Regions from separate parts of the Vreelandella sp. 2A-K22 genome, predicted to be linked through region 3. Evidence: predicted binding sites of a transcription regulator. Region 3 holds the regulator's gene; each other region holds the start of a gene.

Region 1 (5,826 bases), on a different contig from region 3:
GCCGCGAGCACCAGTACCGAACCAAGGCTCAAGCCGAAATAGAGCGTTTCCAGGCCGCGATTGATTTTGAGCTGCTGCTCAATGCCCGCCAGGGAAGCGGCAGCGGCGTTGGCGACGACGGGATCATCGCTATTGGCTGCCCGGCTCAATGCCACGCGGGAGCGGGGGTGAAGGCTGCCGTCCAGCGCTTCGACCCCAGCCATTTCGCCCGCTTCGGCGCGGTAGATCGCCACGGCCTGGGTCAGCCGGTAACGCACCTGCTCGTCCTCTTCCTGTTCGATCAAGTCGTCGAGAGTGGGCACCAGCTCACCATCTACTTCCCCTAACAGGCGCTCGGCCGAGGTGCGGCGGCGCTCCACATTAGGCGAGTAAAGGTCAACTACCGCGATGGCACTGCGCAACTGATTACGCAGGTTGTTGTTGATGCCGATACGCTCCAGATCACGACGGGACATCTCGCCCAGCGCTTCGCCGGCTAGGACATCGGCCACCGGCCAGTCGCGGCCGCGGTTCTCTAGCACCAGCACGAACCGGCCGTCTTCGGTGCGCTGCAAGCGGCCATCCAGCAAGGCCTGCAACCAGTCTCGGGCGCGTTCGTCGTCGCTTTGCAAAATCGCGGTGATCGCTTCGCCTTTGGCGGCGTAAGACTCAACGTCCAGCGCCTCCAACAGTTCGAGCGCGGCCGCATCGTCGGCAGTATTCGTGGAGCTCGTTTGTGCTTGGGCGGTCACTGTGATGCTTAACAACAGTAGGCACAGCAGCCCTAAGGAAAGGAAACGCCTCATGGGGTTCTTCCTTTGGTTATCTAAGAGGGTAACTGAATATATCGGTGCCAGCGCAGGCTTCCGCGAGGGCGCTGTAAACCCATCCTTGGGCGCTACTTTTGCCATCCATGGCAAAAGACCCTCGCTTCAGCCTGCCCTAGCACCAGCGAGCGGGCAGTTTTAAAAGAAGTTATTTCCACTGCGATAGACGTGCTTACTCAGCGAGCGCCGCTTCGGCTTCTTCTGCTGCGGTGCTGCCACCGCACGAGCCGTTCACGACGTTGAAGTTGCCGCACTCCATCGGCTTGCGCCAATCGGCAATCAGGTCACGGGAGCCAGGCAGGTAGTCAGACCAGGCGTCGCCCGCCACGGTAGACGGCGTCTGCCAAACGATATCGAACTGACCGTTGTCCTGAATCTCACCGATCAGCACCGGCTTGGTGATGTGGTGGTTGGGCATCATCGCCGCATAACCGCCGGAGAGGTTAGGTACGGTCACACCGATAATGGCGTCTTTCACCGTATCGACGTCTGTCGTGCCCGCTTTGCGAACCGCTTCGGCCCACATATTGAAGCCGATGTAATGCGCTTCCATTGGGTCGTTGGTCACTGCCATATCGTCGCCGGTGTACTCAATCCAGGCATCGATAAAGTCGTAGTTGTCATCGTTATCGACGCTCATGAAGTAGTTCCAGGCAGCCAAGTGGCCTACCAGCGGGCCGGTATCAATACCGGTAAGCTCCTGCTCACCCACAGAGAAGGCGATGACGGGAATATCGGCAGCGTCGATACCCTGGTTGGAGAGCTCGGTATAGAACGGCACGTTGGCGTCGCCGTTAACCGTCGAGATTACGGCGGTCGGTTTACCCTCTTCACCGAAGCGGCGAATTTCTGCCACGATGTTCTGCCAATCGGAGTGACCGAACGGCGTGTAGTTGACCATGATGTCCTCATCCGCGATGCCGTGTTCATCCTTGAGGAAGGCTTCAAGGATACGGTTAGTGGTCCGCGGATAGACATAGTCAGTACCCACTAGTGCAAAGCGCTCGATACCGACTTCGTTGATAAGGTATTCAACCGCAGGAATCGCCTGCTGGTTAGGCGCCGCGCCGGTGTAGAAGACGTTTTCAGAGGATTCTTCGCCTTCATACTGCACCGGGTAGAACAGCAGCCCGTTGAGCTCCTCTACGACGGGCAGCACGGATTTACGCGAAACCGACGTCCAGTTGCCAAAAATCACGTCCACTTCTTCCTGATCCAGCAGCTCCCGGGCGCGTTCGGCAAACAGCGGCCAGTTAGACGCCGGGTCAACCACCACGGCCTCTAACTGACGGCCCAGCAAACCACCGGCTTCGTTCTGCTGCTCGATAAGCATTTCGACGGTGTCTTTGAGGACAGTTTCACTAATCGCCATGGTGCCGGAGAGGGAGTGCAGGATACCAACTTTGATCGGGTCGTCGTCCTGGGCGATAGCCTGGGTGCTGACCCCCATGATGGCAGTGGTGAGTAAAGCGGTCGCGAAACGGCCACTTGAAAGGTATGGGCGAGGGTGTGTCGAGCGTTTGAGAGTGTGCATTGTTAATCTCCTTGCGCCCCTTATGACTGGGGTTTGTTATGACCAGGGCTTGATGATTGGCTTCGCACTTGGGGTGGTTGTGTTAGCTCCCCCCAATACGTCTACTAGCCAACAGCTCTTGCAAGGGGTGCGCCAGATTGGCACAAAGTTGTCTTATAGCTATCTAATCAGCCACTTAATAATCATCAGAAAATCTCGACTTTCTCAATATGCACCAAAATAAAGCGCAGAAAAGCAGCTAAAGCACCCTGCCAATGCACCAATAAGATTCGGTGCACCAATTAGATACGCGGGCTTTTAAAATACATAACAGCAACCCAGTGATTACTTATCAGTTACAGAACCACTCTTTGTTACCCGTCAAAAACGGAAATAAAAAAAGAGCGCCGACTTTCGTCGGCGCCCCGTTGCTCAACATTACTTCTTTAAGTATTTAATCGCTTTCAGGCGAACCTGAATTGGGGGTTGCCTTCATACCACGACGCAGCAGAGGGCCCACAATATAAGGCAGGATCAAGCCCAATCCAGCAAAAACCCAAAGGCCGATAGCCAGACCGCTATCCCAAAGAATCATCCAGTCGCCATCGGAAATATCCATGGCATGGCGCAGATTCTTCTCCATCTCTGGCCCCAACAACAAGCCAAGAATCACTGGCACCAGCGGAATCTCAAGCTTGCGCAGGACATAACCACCCACCCCAAAGGCCACCATAAAGTAGAGGTCAAAGATGGTGTTACTGATCGAGTAGATACCCACGAAGGCAATCATCGTGACGATCGGCAGCAAGTACATCGGCGGCACGGACAGCAGCTTGACGAAGATGCCCACCAACGGAATATTAAGGATCAGCAGCAAAAAGTTACCGATCAATAGTGCTGCGATCACGCCCCAGACGATGTCGGCATTCTGGGTGAACATCAGCGGCCCAGGGGTAATATTGAGCGAAATCAACAACGCTAAGAGTACTGCAGTAGTACCACTACCCGGCACACCTAGGGTTAGCATGGGAACCAGAGCACCGCTCGAAGCAGCGTTGTTGCCAGATTCTGGAGCAGCCACACCACGCGGGTCGCCTTGTCCAAAATAGCCTTTCTTACCCAACACACGTTTTTCAAGGGTATAGCTGATGAAGCTACCCAACGAAGCACCAGCACCAGGCAGCACCCCGGCGACAAACCCTAGCACCCCACCGCGAAAACTGGTGGGAAGAATTTCGCGGATATCTTTCCAGGAGAGCGAAAGTTTGTTGACCTTCATCTTCTCTTTACCACCGCCTGCACGCTCTTCGATGAAGAAGAGCAGCTCGGAAATGGCAAACAGACCGACGATAGCAATGATGAAGTCCACGCCTTCAAAAAGTTCGAGCACCCCAAAGGTGTAGCGCTGCACACCGGTATTGTCGATACCCACCGTGGCGATCATTAGACCAATACAGGCGGCAACCACTGTTTTGATGGGGTTTTTACCGGTAATACCGCCTAAGGTAGCGAACGCCAGCAGGAAGAGCGCAAAATATTCCGCAGGGCCGAACGTTAAAGCAAAGTTAGCCAACAATGGTGCCAGCAAGATCAAACCAATAGTGGCGATAAGACTACCGATAAAAGAGGCCACCGCAGAGATCGCCAGCGCCTCGGAAGCCTTGCCCTTCTGGGCCATAGGATAACCATCAAGACAGGTCATCATGGCCGGTTCATCGCCGGGAATATTTAACAGAATCGATGAGATACGCCCACCGTACATGGCACCCGCATACACTGACGTCAGCATAATCAGAGCCGTTTCTGGAGCGAGCCCTAAACTAAATGCCAGCGGTATCAGAATGGCCACGCCATTGGCAGGGCCTAACCCCGGCAAAGCGCCGATCAACGTGCCAAGAAAAGCACCTAGCAAGGCGAACATCAGGTTATGGGGTTGCAGAGCAACGCCAAAACCATCCATTAGGTAACCTAGAGTTTCCATCAGTTCACCTCCAGGAATGACAACAGACCCAGCGGTAAGGCGAGATCAAGTGCAAAACTAAACAGAAAGTACACGACTACTGCCGAGACTGCCCCGGTCATGTAAGCATTGAACGGCCGAGCCCCCATGCGCCAGCAAAGCGTTCCCACGGCAAGCGTAGTGCTAATAATGAAGCCCAGCGGCTGAAGCAGCATGGCGTAAAAGATCAGCACCACCACGGCGATGATTAGCTCGACACCCGTACGGCTCCAAGGCCAGGCGTTGTCGGGATCAGGGCGTACAATCAAATAAAGGCTGGAAATTGCCAGCACCACGGCCAGCAATTTCGGAAAAGTGTCAGGGCCGACGGCTTCGGCCCCACCAAACGGCTCCGGGAACTGAGTCGCGGCCCAGCCGTACGCAACGGCCAGGACGATCATCAAGACCCCAAAGATGCGGTCATTGAAAGTCATTACTGAATCAATCCAATATCTTTAGAGAGCTGTTCAATGTCACTGATCTGGTTGAGTACAAACTCTTCAAACTCACCAGCGGTCATGTGGAAAGGCATCAAACCGTTTTGAGCCATGACATTCTGCCACTCTTCACTCTGGTAAATAGTGTCCATGGCATCGGTCCAATACGCTTTAGCTTCTTCGGAGACATCCGCAGGCATATAAAAGCCGCGCCAGTTGGGGCCAAGGGCGTCGATGCCTTGCTCGCGTGCGGTGGGGATATCAGACAGGTCTCCCGGTAGGCGCTCTTCGGAGAGTACCGCTAGGACGCGCAAGTCGCCAGACTCCATAAACCCTTGGGCTTCGGTGATATCACCGGTAAAGGCGTCTACGTGCCCGCCGATCACTTGGGTTAACGCTTCACCACCATTGTTGTACGAAAGGTAGGCAATGCGCGGAAGATTCTCGACATCGGCTGCCTGAGCAGCAATCAACACTTTAAGATGATCCCAACCGCCCTTAGCGCTACCGCCGGCGAACTTGACACTACGCGGGTCTTCCTTAAGTGAGTCCATCAATTCATTCAGGTCATCGATCTCGGAATCAGCGGCTACGGCGATAATCCCGTAATCCGCACCTAGAGCACCGATCCAATTGACCTGATCGGCAGTCAGCCCAGGGAATTGTCCTTGAGCCAGACGAGTCGTAGTAGCCGTGGACGCCGCTACCAGCAGATGGTCGTCACCGGCGCGCTTGCTTATAGTATGAGCAAACGCCACACCGCCACCAGCGCCAGCCATATTGATGGTTTGTACATTCGCCGGTACTAGATCAAGCTCCTGCATGACATTACCCACACTGCGGCAGGTAAAGTCCCAGCCGCCGCCGGGATCGGACGGAGCGATACATTCCACCTTACCCTCCGGTTCGAAGGCAGCGGCAGTGCTAGAGAAGGCTGTAACAGCCGCTAGTGGAAGGGCCAGCAGGGTTATATATTTAAAGGCAGGCTTGAGAATCATGGCGTTCTCCACGTATCAGTTTTGTTGTGTGATGAGTTTGTTGTTTAAAGCTTCTTATTGTGAGACTGCACGC
Region 2 (5,826 bases), on a different contig from region 3:
TGCAGCTGTTCGGCGTTGCGGCGGGCAACTTCACCGTGAATATCACCCAGTTCAGGCCGAGGAGCGAACAGCGATTCAGGCTGCGGCTGCTCCTCTGGGTCAGCCCAGGGAAGCGTTGAAAGGGGTAAGCGTAGGCCCATGGGCGAATCGCCGGGCACCAGAAATAAGTGGTCGCGCTTGAGCGGCCAGCGGCCGCTCTCCCAGAGGTGGGCTTGGCTGATCGAGTGGCGCAGCGGCAGGGCGTAGCCCACGACTTCGTCTAACCCCTGCTCCAATAAGCGAGCTAAACGGTGGCGTTCGGCGTCATCTTTTAGATTGGCTTCGCGTGGGTCGACATTGACCGGCAGCGATTGCTCTTTCCAGAGGTAGTAGTAGGCATCTTCATACGCCGGAATCCAGTAGCGCTCAGCCACGCCCAGGCGTTCGCTAAGTGCTTTGGTAAAGCGTTGGGCAGTGGTGTCATCCACGGCTACCTTGGGGGCGCCTTCCATACAAGCTAGCCATTTTGGATCTCGCCATAGCGGCACGCCATCTTTCCGCCAATAGCAGGCCAGCGCCCAGCGCGGTAACGGTTCACCGGGGTACCATTTGCCCTGCTGTTGCTGAATAGCGCTGCCGGGCGCATAGGCGGCTTGCAGCCGGGTTAGCAGTGCCTCGGCGCGTTCGCGCTTATGCTCACCTAACGCTTCGGTATTCCACTGAGGGCTCTCCATATCATCGACGGATACAAACGTGGGTTCGCCCCCCATAGTAAGGCGTACGTCCTGCTGCAAGAGTTCAGCGTCCACTTGGTCGCCCAACGCGCAGATACGCCGCCACTGTTCATCGCTATAGGGCTTGGTGACCCTTGGGTCTTCATGGATGCGCTCGACCTCCATGGTCACATCAAAGGTGACTTCGCACTTATCCGAGAACCCGGTGATGGCCGCAGCGCTACCCGTCGTCGGAGTGGCGGCGAGCGGAATGTGTCCTTCGCCAGCGAACAGGCCTGAGGTGGGGTCAAGGCCTACCCAGCCAGCGCCGGGCAGGAAGACTTCGGTCCAGGCGTGCAGGTCGGTGAAGTCCACCTCGCTGCCGCTAGGGCCGTCCAGCGCTTTAACATCTGACTTGAGCTGAATGAGATAGCCGGACACAAAACGAGCGGCGAGGCCCAGATGGCGGAAAATTTGCACCAGCAGCCAGGCACTGTCGCGGCAGGAGCCGCTGGCGAGTGTCAGCGTCTCTTCGCAGCTCTGGACACCGGGCTCCAGGCGCACTAGGTAACCGATGTCATTCTGCAGACGTTGATTAAGCGCGACCAGAAAATCGACGGTGGTAGTCGGTTCACGGGGAACGGCTTTGAGCCACTCCATCAGCCGTGGCCCTGATTCGGTTATTTCAAGATAGGGGCTTAGTTCTTGGCGCAGCGCTTCTGGGTAAGCAAAGGGAATCGTTTGCGCAATGTCGTCCAAGAAGAAATCGAACGGGTTAATCACCGTCATCGGGACGATTAGCTCGACGGCAATGGTTAACTCTTGGCGCGGTTCAGGGAACACCACGCGAGCATTGAAGTTGCCGAACGGATCCTGTTGCCAGTTTAAAAAGTGGTCATCGCCGGAGAGTTTGAGCGAGTACGCTTCGATATGAGTACGGCAGTGGGGCGCTGGGCGCAGTCGAATAACATGGGGCGAAAGACGCACCTGGCGGTCAAAGTGGTAAGCCGTACGATGATACAAGGCAACGCGAATGGTCATGAGCCACCCTCAAAAGAACCGTTATTAACCGGCTGGTCGGTTGGGTTAAGGAATAACCGAACGTTTCGCAAGTATCGTTCCACTTTTACTTTTTTGCAGCCGCTATCTTAACTAAGACGTTTAACTAAAGTGGAAATCGCGTTATGCACCAACTTGATGCCACTTGCGCGCACCAAGATAGGGCGTAAAGGCGTTTTAATTTCCTCGTGCTCTCTGTCAAGTGGCGTTTAAGTAAGTGAACGTTGAAATATCGCAAAAGATGGTACGCATTTTGCTCTCATTTGTTTGATTGTTTTGCACGCGGCAGGCCTACACTGAGCATTGAGGAAGTTGCCGCTTCCACCCCCGCGCCAGGAGAGCGCCCATGAGCCAAGTGAATTGGAATAACTATGCGTGTCGTGATTACTACGATGAGCTGATGGCCGCTCCCGGTCAGCCACGCGAGTCAGCGGGTGAATTGTGCAACATGTTGGCAAGGTTTAGTGCCGAGGAGTTAGCGGAGCGAAAAACCGCAGCGGAGATCGCTATTCGTACCATGGGGATTACCTTCACCGTCTACTCTGAAGGCGCGATGATTGACCGTGCCTGGCCCTTTGATATTGTGCCGCGAATCATTCCCGCCAGTGAGTGGCGTAAAACCGAGGCAGGCCTTAAGCAGCGCGTGCAGGCGCTGAATCTATTTATCGATGACCTTTACCATGATCAAAAAGTCATTAAGGATAAAGTACTGCCCGCCGAGGTGCTGGCACAATCGGTTAATTTCCGCCCCCAGTGTGTTGGCATTAACCCCCCTCACGGCGTATGGGCTCATGTATGTGGCTCTGACCTGGTGCGCGATGGCGACGGGACGCTCTACGTGCTGGAGGATAACTTACGCATTCCTTCCGGTGTCTCCTACATGCTGGAAAACCGCAATGTCACCAAGCGGGTACTGCCGGAGCTGTTCGCCTCAGGCAAGATTTTGCCCGTTGATGACTATGTGGCTCAGCTTTACGACATGCTGGCGGCGATGTCGCCAAGGCCAGGTGATGACCCCCAGGTAGTGGTACTGACCCCCGGGATCTACAACTCTGCCTATTTTGAGCACGCCTATCTTGCCCAGCAAATGGGCGTCGAGCTGGTGCAGGGAAGTGATCTACTCGTTGATGACGATGATGTGGTGTACATGCGCACCGTGGAAGGGCTACGCCGGGTCGATGTTATTTACCGCCGTGTAGACGATGAGTTTCTCGACCCGGAAGCATTTAACCCGGAATCCATGCTGGGGGTGGCGGGCCTAATGCGCGCCTGGCGGGCGGGGAAAGTAGCACTTGCCAATGCGCCGGGGGCTGGCGTGGCGGACGATAAGGTCGTTTACGCCTTTGTTCCCGCGTTGATTCGCTACTACCTCGATCAAGAGCCGCTGATCCCCAACGTGCCCAGCTACCTGTGTATGTTCGAGGACGATCGCCGCTATGTACTCGACCACCTGGATGAATTGGTAGTGAAACCGGCCAATGAGTCGGGGGGCTACGGTATGCTCATTGGCCCACGCTCAACCAAAGAGACCCGCGAAGAGTTTGCCCGTTTGATTAAGGCGAACCCGCGCAACTATATGGCTCAGCCTACCCTGGCACTGTCGACCACGCCTACGCTAGCGAATGGATTACCGCAGCCGCGCCATGTGGATTTACGCCCTTTCATACTCTCTGGACCTGAAATCCACGTTACCACCGGTGGCCTCACCCGGGTGGCATTGATAGAGGGGTCGCTGGTGGTGAACTCCTCTCAAGGTGGTGGCAGTAAAGACACCTGGATTGTAGAAACCGACGACAAGGCGGCAGCGGCCGCGGTGAAAGGAGCCTAACGCCATGCTGTCACGCGTTGCAGAGAACCTCTACTGGATGGCGCGCTATATTGAACGTGCGGAAGACACTGCCCGTTTGCTGAGTGTCAATAGCCACCTTATGCTCGATTTGCCGGGGCGCCTGCCGTTAGGTTGGGCACCGCTTATCGAAATGACCGGCAGTCTGGAAGCCTTTACCGCACGCCATAAAGACTTTGATGAACGCAATGTGGTGCACTTTTTATGCGCTGATACTGACAATGATATTTCGATTATCTCTGCGCTTGCCAGTGCCCGTGAGAACCTCAGAACCACTCGGGATGTGGTGCCTCGGGAGATTTGGGAAGAGGTTAACCAGCTCTATCTGAGCGTGGCCGATCATGCCGAAAACGGCGTTAGTCCACGCCGTCGCGATAGCTTTCTCAAAAGCGTCATCCGTAGCTGCCAGGCGTTGACAGGCCTGATTGAAGGCACGTTAAGCCATGGCCCTGCGCGTACCTTTATTGAGCTGGGGCGTCAGTTAGAGCGGGCCGATATGACTACCCGTATTGTGGATGTGCGCTCTGCCAGCCTGCTGCCGCAAAACCCTGAAGAGCTGCTGCCGTTTGAAAACCTGCAGTGGATGAGCGTACTCAAATCGCTCACCGCCTACCAAATGTACCGTCAGCAGGTACGCTTACGCGTTCGGGGCCCGGATGTGCTGCGCTTTTTGCTGCAAGATCCTAATCTGCCACGCTCCATTGCCTGCAGCTTGGAGACGCTGGGCCATGAGCTGACGCTACTGCCAAGACAGGATCGACCGGCAGCGACCGTTTCACTGGTGCGCGCCGATGTGGTGGATGCCGATATTCAAGCGCTGGCCCACTCACCCAGCAAGCTGCACCTGTTTATCGACGAACTTCAGATCGGCTTTGCCGCTATCCACGATACGCTTAGCGCAACCTACTTTGTGAATGACGACAGCGTGCCCCGCGTTACCCAAAACCAGAGTCAGAGCCAGAGTCAAAGCCACGCAGGGGATAACGATAACGACTAACCAGTGGGGGAGTCGCGCTCTAGCGGGCTGGCGGCCTGCACGATTCGATGCAGGTACGTCAGCTTCTCGCGCACCGCTGGGGCAAGCACTCCTGGGGCCAAATCGAGCAGGCCCATATCCCGGTTGAGCTCATTCACTGCCATCCCTACCTGATGAAAGGCAATCAGCATGCTCTCCAGACTGCCGTCGTACTCAACGGGGGTAATGCCCATGTGCAGTGCGGTATCCAGCACGGCGACCATATCCAAGTAGTAGGCAAATGTTTCAGCAAAATCTTCCCAGGGGTGCATGGTGGCGTAAGCAGAGATGAAGCGATTAGGCCAGTCGCTGGGCGCCCCCTGCTGGTAGTAGCGCTCTAACGCTTCGGCATAGGTTGGCCGGTGGTGATTGCCAAATACCGCACGGCAATTCTCTTCATCGCGATCCTTAACCAATACATCCCAATAGTAGTGGCCGATTTCATGGCGGAAATGACCAATTAATGTGCGATGGGATTCGTTCATGTCGACCCGCAAGCGCTCGCGTTCAACGTCGTCGGCTTCTTTGATGTTGATGGTGATATGCCCTGCTGCATGGCCGGTATACACCTTCTCTGGCTTGGCGGTGGAACGCCATAAGCCCTGGTCGGGGAGGGCATCAGCCATAAATGAGAAGCTTAACGGCACAGCAATGTCGTCGTCTTTGGTACCGTGGGGAAGTTTAAGTAGATCCAGAGTATGAAAAAGGCGCCGTTTAGCAGCCTCTAGTGCCGCCCAACGCTCACGGTGGCCTGCAATATTGAGGTCGGGTATTACTTCGTTGTAACGACAGCAGTCGCAGAGCGTGTCCGCTTGGCCGTGTTCCATCACCACCAGCCGATTACATACGTTTTCAACAGCGTAGTTGTGGCACTTCATTAGCGCTGTATCGCAACCCGGGTGGGTACAGCGATAGCCGCCGTTATCCAAGGGCTCAATGGCCACGATATTGCTACAAGCAGGGCACCAGCCTACTTCTGACTGACAGGCAAGGCAGTGGGTGTTTTCGTAGAACAGCGGATTGCCACAGCGGCAGTGAAAGGTCTGCATAGATAATTCCCTGTGTTTAAACACGAGCTTTCGCCGTGGGCGATCCGCAAGCCTGCGGCACACTGATTAGCCGAAGCATAGCCAGCGCGGTGCCACAATGAAAAGGCTAATTGACGTTCTGGCGTAGATTTTGTTTACTCATGAGATACTTGGTTGACGTTAACG
Region 3 (5,826 bases):
ACGGATTTGGCAGGCAGCGCACATCGAAGACCAGGTCGGCGTCTAACGGTACGCCGCGTTTATACCCAAACGATTCCAGCGTTAGCGTCAGCTTGTCGCGCCGCTGATGGGCTACTTGGTCGGTAATGCGACGGCGTAAATCGTGCACCGATAATCGTGATGTATCGATCAATAGATCGGCCAGATCGCGAATATCCTCTAGCGTCGTCTCTTCTTTATTGATCGCCTCTTCCAGCGTCATTTCGCTATCGCGGGTCAGCGGATGACGGCGACGCGTTGCTGAGTAACGCTCAAGCAGTATGCGCGCATCGGTGGTCAGGTAAATAACTTGAAAGTCGATTTTACGCTGGCGCAACTCGTCTAATAAAGAGGGCAGGCGCTCCAGAGCTCCCGGCAAATTGCGGGCATCAATACTCACCGCTAAATGTGCTCGGTCGCCCTGGTCACGCAGTTCATCCACCAACGACCCCAGCAACATAGCTGGGAGGTTATCAATCGCGTAGTAGCCAAGATCTTCCAGCGCTTGCAAGGCGATAGATTTACCTGACCCGGAGCGGCCGCTAATGATCACCAGTTGCATAGAGTCTCTCTTTGCTTTGATCAAGCTGCGTTGAGGGTGGTGAGCGGATAACCTGCTGTGATCTGCCCTGAACAGGGTTTCAGACCCTTAGGCCGCTGATTGCTCGCGAATTTTGGCGGTAATCAGCTCAAGCAGTTCGCGCTGGCTGGCTGCTTTACGCAGTTGCTGGCGCGTGTCCGCATCATTCATGATGGTCGCTACCTGACCCAGTAGTGAGAGATGCGTGTCATCTGCCTCTTCGGGTACCAACAGGACAAACACCAGATCTACCGGGTCGCCGTCGATAGCGTCAAAATCGATCGCTTCAGCCAGTTTCAAAAATCCAGCGATAGGGGCGTTGCAGTGGGGGCTACGCGCATGAGGAATAGCCACGCCGTTACCAATACCCGTACTACCTAAGCGCTCGCGACCGATTAAACGGCTAAACACTTCTTGGCTGTCCAGGCTGGGGATATTTTGGGCGATAAAGGTGCTGTAAAACTCCAGCACCCTTTTTTTGCTGCCCCCGGGGACGTCGAACAGAACGCGTTCCGGGGGGAGTATGGTTTCCAACGTCATTGAATTAACGCACACCGGCGCCTTGGGCGCGAGCTTGTGCTTTTTCCTTGTGTTTAACGAGTTGACGGTCGATTTTGTCCGCTAGTGCGTCGATAGCGGCGTACATATCACTGTCTAGGGCTTCCGCATGTAAGTCAGCACCTGCGGCGTGCAGCGTACAGGCGGCCTGCTGGCGCTCTTTCTCCACTGATAAGGTGACTTGCACCGTAGTTATATTGTCGTAATGGCGCTCTACACGCTCAAGCTTCTCGTTGACATAGTCACGCAAGGCGTCAGTCAGTTCTACGTGATGACCAGTGATATTTACTTGCATTGACGTGCTCCTTATCCATCGGACTGTACTTCGATTGTAACCCTTTTTGCCGCGTTGCAAAGCCCTTGTCGAGAGTTTCCCTGAAACGTTAACGAAGTTAGCGCAAACGACGCCGTTCACTGGAAGAGGGAATGCCCATGGCTTCACGGTATTTCGCCACCGTACGACGCGCCACTTGAATCCCTCCTTCGCCTAATAGCGTCACTAAGCGGCTGTCTGAAAGCGGCTTGCCGGGCGGCTCCTCTTGAATCAGTTTCTTGAGTCGTGCACGGATGGCGGTGCTGGAGTGGCTGTCGCCATCTTGACCGCTCACCTGGCTTGAGAAAAAGTATTTGAGTTCAAACACACCACGGGGTGTATGGATATATTTTTGCGTCGTTACCCGTGAAATAGTCGACTCGTGCATCTCCACGGCTTCGGCAATGTCGGCCAGTATCAGTGGTTTCATGGCTTCTTCGCCGTGCTCTAAAAAGCCAATCTGGCGGGTAATGATCTCGCGACCAACACGCAGCAGCGTATCGTTTCGGCTAGAGAGGCTCTTGATCAACCAGCGCGCTTCCTGCAAGTGCTCTTTGAGAAACTGGTTGTCATCGCTTTTATCCGCACGCTTAATCAAGCTGGCGTAGTCGGGCTGAATGCGCAGCCGTGGCAGGGCCTCGGGGTTGAGCTCTAAATGCCAGCCTTCATTATCGTGGCGGACGACTAGATCGGGGGTGACATAGCTGTCATCGGTGTCGCCGTAGGCGCTGCCTGGGCGTGGGTCTAGGCTGCGAATAAGCAGGATGACATCGGCCAGCTGTTCGTCGTCGAGCCCTAGACGGCGTTTCAGCAGACGCATATCGTCTTTGCCAAGCGCTTCGAGAAACTGCCGCACCAAGCGGCGGGCGGGAACCAGCAGTGGCGTATCATCGGGGAGAGCGGCGAGCTGCAGCATCAAGCATTCACGCAAGTCACGGGCAAATATGCCGGTCGGCTCAAACTGCTGGAGCTTGAGTAGAATGGTTTCCACTTCGCGCTGGCTTAGCCCGTCAATGCCCTGGGCACGAAGCCCTTCACGGATGTCGTTGAGCGGCTGGGTCAGGTAGCCGTTGGCGTCTAGCGCGTCGATTAAACTTTCCGCGACAAGCTGCTCGCGAGCGCTAAAATCGGTCATGGCGAGTTGCCACAGCAGGTGGCCATGAAGGCTCTGCCCGGCTGCCTGGCGCTCAAAGTCGGGGCCTTCGCTGCTGCTGCCCCCCTGGCTTCCCATATCTTGATAGGTATCTGACCAGTCGCTATCTACCGAGAGCTCAGTAGGGATGCTCTCTGACCACTCTTCTTCCTTAGGCTCGCTGACAGCCTGTTCACTAAATTCATCTTCCTGCTCCAGCATGGGATTGGCATCGAGGGCCTGCTGAATTTCTTGACGAAGATCCAGCGTAGAGAGTTGCAGCAGCGCAATGGCCTGCTGCAACTGGGGCGTCATGGTCAGCTGTGTGCCGATACGCAGTTGGAGAGAAGCTTTCATGACCATCTGAGAACCACTCGTTAATCAGAATGCTCCACCCTAGTGCGAGTGAGTGCTTGGCGCAAGTGCAATAAGCATGCCATTGGTCGTAAAGTTGTTTTAAAGCGCTATTTAGGGGCAATTAAGGCAAAAACATTACAGGCGAAAATCGGCGCCCAAATACACATCCCTTACTTTTTGGTTGGTGAGAATCGAGGCGGGCGAGCCACTGGCGATGATTTGCCCATCGCCGACGATATAGGCGATATCGCAAATGTCTAGTGTTTCACGCACGTTGTGATCGGTGATCAGCACGCCGATATGGCGCTGTTTCAGTGCACGAATGATGGTTTTAATCTCACCTACCGAGATGGGGTCAACGCCCGCAAAAGGCTCATCGAGCAGAATAAAAGCGGGCTCTGTGGCTAGCGAGCGGGCTATTTCTACACGCCTGCGCTCGCCGCCCGAAAGGCTCATGCCCAGGTTGTCGCGAATATGGGTGATATGGAAGTCTTCGAGTAGCGCTTCCAGGCGCTGTTCGCGGTCGCTGCGGTTAAGCTCTTTGCGGGTCTCGAGTATCGCCATAATATTCTCGGCAACCGAGAGTTTGCGGAAAATAGACGCCTCTTGAGGTAGATAGCCAATCCCCGCGGCTGCGCGCTCGTGCATGGGGGCGCGCGTTAAATCCACATCGTCGATACCCACCTTGCCAGCGTCGGATTTGACCAGCCCAACAATCATATAAAATGAGGTGGTTTTGCCCGCGCCGTTGGGGCCCAAAAGGCCAACGACACTGCCTTGGGATATCTCCAGATTGATGTCTTTGACCACTCGGCGGCGTTTGTAGCTTTTAGCCAGGTGGTGGGCATAAAGGGTTTTGATCGGCGCAGTGTCAGCAGTGGCCACAGCTAGGCTCCCTATTGTTCAGGCTGAAGGGTCATGCGTATGCGCTGGGGCTCGCTGCCATCAACGTCAGAGCGCGCTTGAATCACTTCTCGGTCAATAAAATACTCAAGGCGACCGCCACTAAAGGTGTCCTCTTGCTGGGTCAGTTCGGCTTGGTCGATCAGCTCTACGCGACGCTCGGCGACGTGATAAATAATCCGCCGCGCCCAGCCTTCCGTGGGGCCTTCTTGCCCTTCGCCTTGATGGCGCAAGTAGGCGCGCTCACCGGTAGCGGTGGCTGTCGAGAGTTCGCCCGCGTCGTTGCGTTCGATCTCTACCCGCTCGCCGCGCAGTTGCATTTCGCCTTGGCGAATGTCCACATCCCCAGTATAAACAGCTGTGCCTGCCCGCTGATCAAGATCTAAACGGTCGGCTTCCACTTCCACTGGGGCCTGGGAAGATGAGTTGGTTTGGGCTAACACTGATAAAGGTATCGCTAAACCGAACAGTGCAGTGTAGAGCAGGGCTGGGGAAATCATGGCTTTCATGGCGGTTCCTATTAGCGTTGTGTGGCCGGGGGGTGCGTGCCGCGCACATTATCCGTTAAGCGAACCTGGCTGGTGTTAAGCCAAACGTCCATACGTGAAGCGCTCATTTGCTGCGGCGGTTGCTGCATCAATACCGGTGTGTCACTCCAGGCATGCTGCTCGAGGCCATCATAGTGCAGTAGCTCGGTATCTAGCTGCCAGCCTTCATCTGGTGCAAACAGTCGAGCCGAACCTGACAGCAGCAGGGCTTGGGTAGCGGTGTTGAGCGTGCCTACAGCGGCGCTGGCCAGCCACTGACGGTTTTCGCTGTCATACAGTACTGCCTCGGGCTCTTCCGTCCAGGTTTCGCTGCGCTGCGGGGTATGGATAAGGCGCGGTGTTTTTAGCGACTGCATGACACTGCCGTTATCCCCGAATAGGGTAATCTCGGCATTTTCCAGCACGTGGCCAGGTTCCTGAGCCTGTGCTTCGGGGTCGATGCTGGTGTCTTGAGGCCCGCGGGGGTCAAGCCATACCAGCAGAATCCCCAGCGCGATGACTAGCCCGGCTAACCAGAGGCGTACTTTAAAGCGTTTAAACATTTACGTGCGGCCGTGCAGATAGGTGTCGAGCACCGCGCCCCAGTGTCCTTGAGATTCAAGCAGCGTATCGCAGATCTCACGCACGGCACCGTGGCCACCCAGGCGTTCGGTAGTCCAGTCGGCGTGGGTATGCATATAGTCCGGCGCGTTTGGCACGGTAATGCCGACGCCGCAACGTTTGATAGCCGCTAGGTCGGGTAGGTCGTCGCCACAATAAGCCACCTGCTCTAGTTCAATATCGAGGCGCTGGCAGAGCCCGCGCAGTGTGGCCAGCTTGTCTTCACAGCCTTGGTGAACATGGTCAATGCCGAGTGCCGCCGCGCGTTGGCTAACCATGGGGGAGTCGCGCCCGGTAATCAACGCGACATGTACGCCCACGCGTTTGAGAAGCTTTAGCCCGTGGCCATCCTGGGTGTGGAATGCTTTGATTTCGATACCATCGGCTTGAAAGTAGAGGCGCCCATCGGTAAGGACGCCGTCAACATCCAGTGCTAGCAGGCGTACACGGCGGAGTTGGTCGAGTAGCGAGGCAGGTAGGGTCATAGAACCTCCATATCAATCAGTTCGTAAAGCAGGTCGTGTTGGCGCCGCTGGGTTAAATAACGCCGCTGGCGAGCAGGTCGTGCATATGTAGAGCCCCAATTGGGCGCTGTTGTTCATCAACCACCGCTAGCGCGGTAATACGGCTTTCTTCCATGATGCGTACCGCTTCGGCCGCCAGGATATCGGGGCCTATGCGCTTGCCCGGCCGGGTCATGACATCATCAACGCGCACGTCGCGCAGATTATGGAATTGATCCAGCGTGCGGCGTAGATCGCCATCGGTGTAGACCCCCGCTAATCGTCCTTCGCTATCCACTACGCAGGTAAAGCCA

Evidence for each region. Region 3 encodes sigma-54, which starts transcription at its own class of promoters, with help from an activator protein. Its sites were predicted from a motif close to TGGCACNNNNNTTGCTNT; they were not measured.
Region 1: urtA (urea ABC transporter substrate-binding protein) is a predicted target of sigma-54. The motif match lies at 2,458-2,475, and genes of this name have one in related genera.
Region 2: ACW17M_RS08185 (circularly permuted type 2 ATP-grasp protein) is a predicted target of sigma-54. The motif match lies at 1,994-2,011, and genes of this name have one in related genera.

The regions. Positions count from the first base shown of each region.
Region 1 covers NZ_JBSUGC010000001.1:420,745-426,570, reverse strand. Annotated here, with positions in the region: gene urtB (urea ABC transporter permease subunit UrtB) at 1-785, opposite strand, end outside; gene urtA (urea ABC transporter substrate-binding protein) at 979-2,340, opposite strand; gene ACW17M_RS01990 (tripartite tricarboxylate transporter permease) at 2,774-4,300, opposite strand; gene ACW17M_RS01985 (tripartite tricarboxylate transporter TctB family protein) at 4,300-4,752, opposite strand; gene ACW17M_RS01980 (Bug family tripartite tricarboxylate transporter substrate binding protein) at 4,752-5,753, opposite strand.
Region 2 covers NZ_JBSUGC010000005.1:70,110-75,935, forward strand. Annotated here, with positions in the region: gene ACW17M_RS08180 (transglutaminase family protein) at 1-1,733, opposite strand, end outside; gene ACW17M_RS08185 (circularly permuted type 2 ATP-grasp protein) at 2,098-3,579, shown strand; gene ACW17M_RS08190 (alpha-E domain-containing protein) at 3,584-4,594, shown strand; gene ACW17M_RS08195 (zinc-binding metallopeptidase family protein) at 4,591-5,661, opposite strand.
Region 3 covers NZ_JBSUGC010000002.1:224,516-230,341, forward strand. Annotated here, with positions in the region: gene rapZ (RNase adapter RapZ) at 1-580, opposite strand, end outside; gene ACW17M_RS03315 (PTS sugar transporter subunit IIA) at 668-1,138, opposite strand; gene hpf (ribosome hibernation-promoting factor, HPF/YfiA family) at 1,143-1,451, opposite strand; gene ACW17M_RS03325 (RNA polymerase factor sigma-54) at 1,549-2,964, opposite strand; gene lptB (LPS export ABC transporter ATP-binding protein) at 3,094-3,843, opposite strand; gene lptA (lipopolysaccharide transport periplasmic protein LptA) at 3,855-4,370, opposite strand; gene lptC (LPS export ABC transporter periplasmic protein LptC) at 4,382-4,951, opposite strand; gene ACW17M_RS03345 (KdsC family phosphatase) at 4,952-5,494, opposite strand; gene ACW17M_RS03350 (KpsF/GutQ family sugar-phosphate isomerase) at 5,547-5,826, opposite strand, start outside.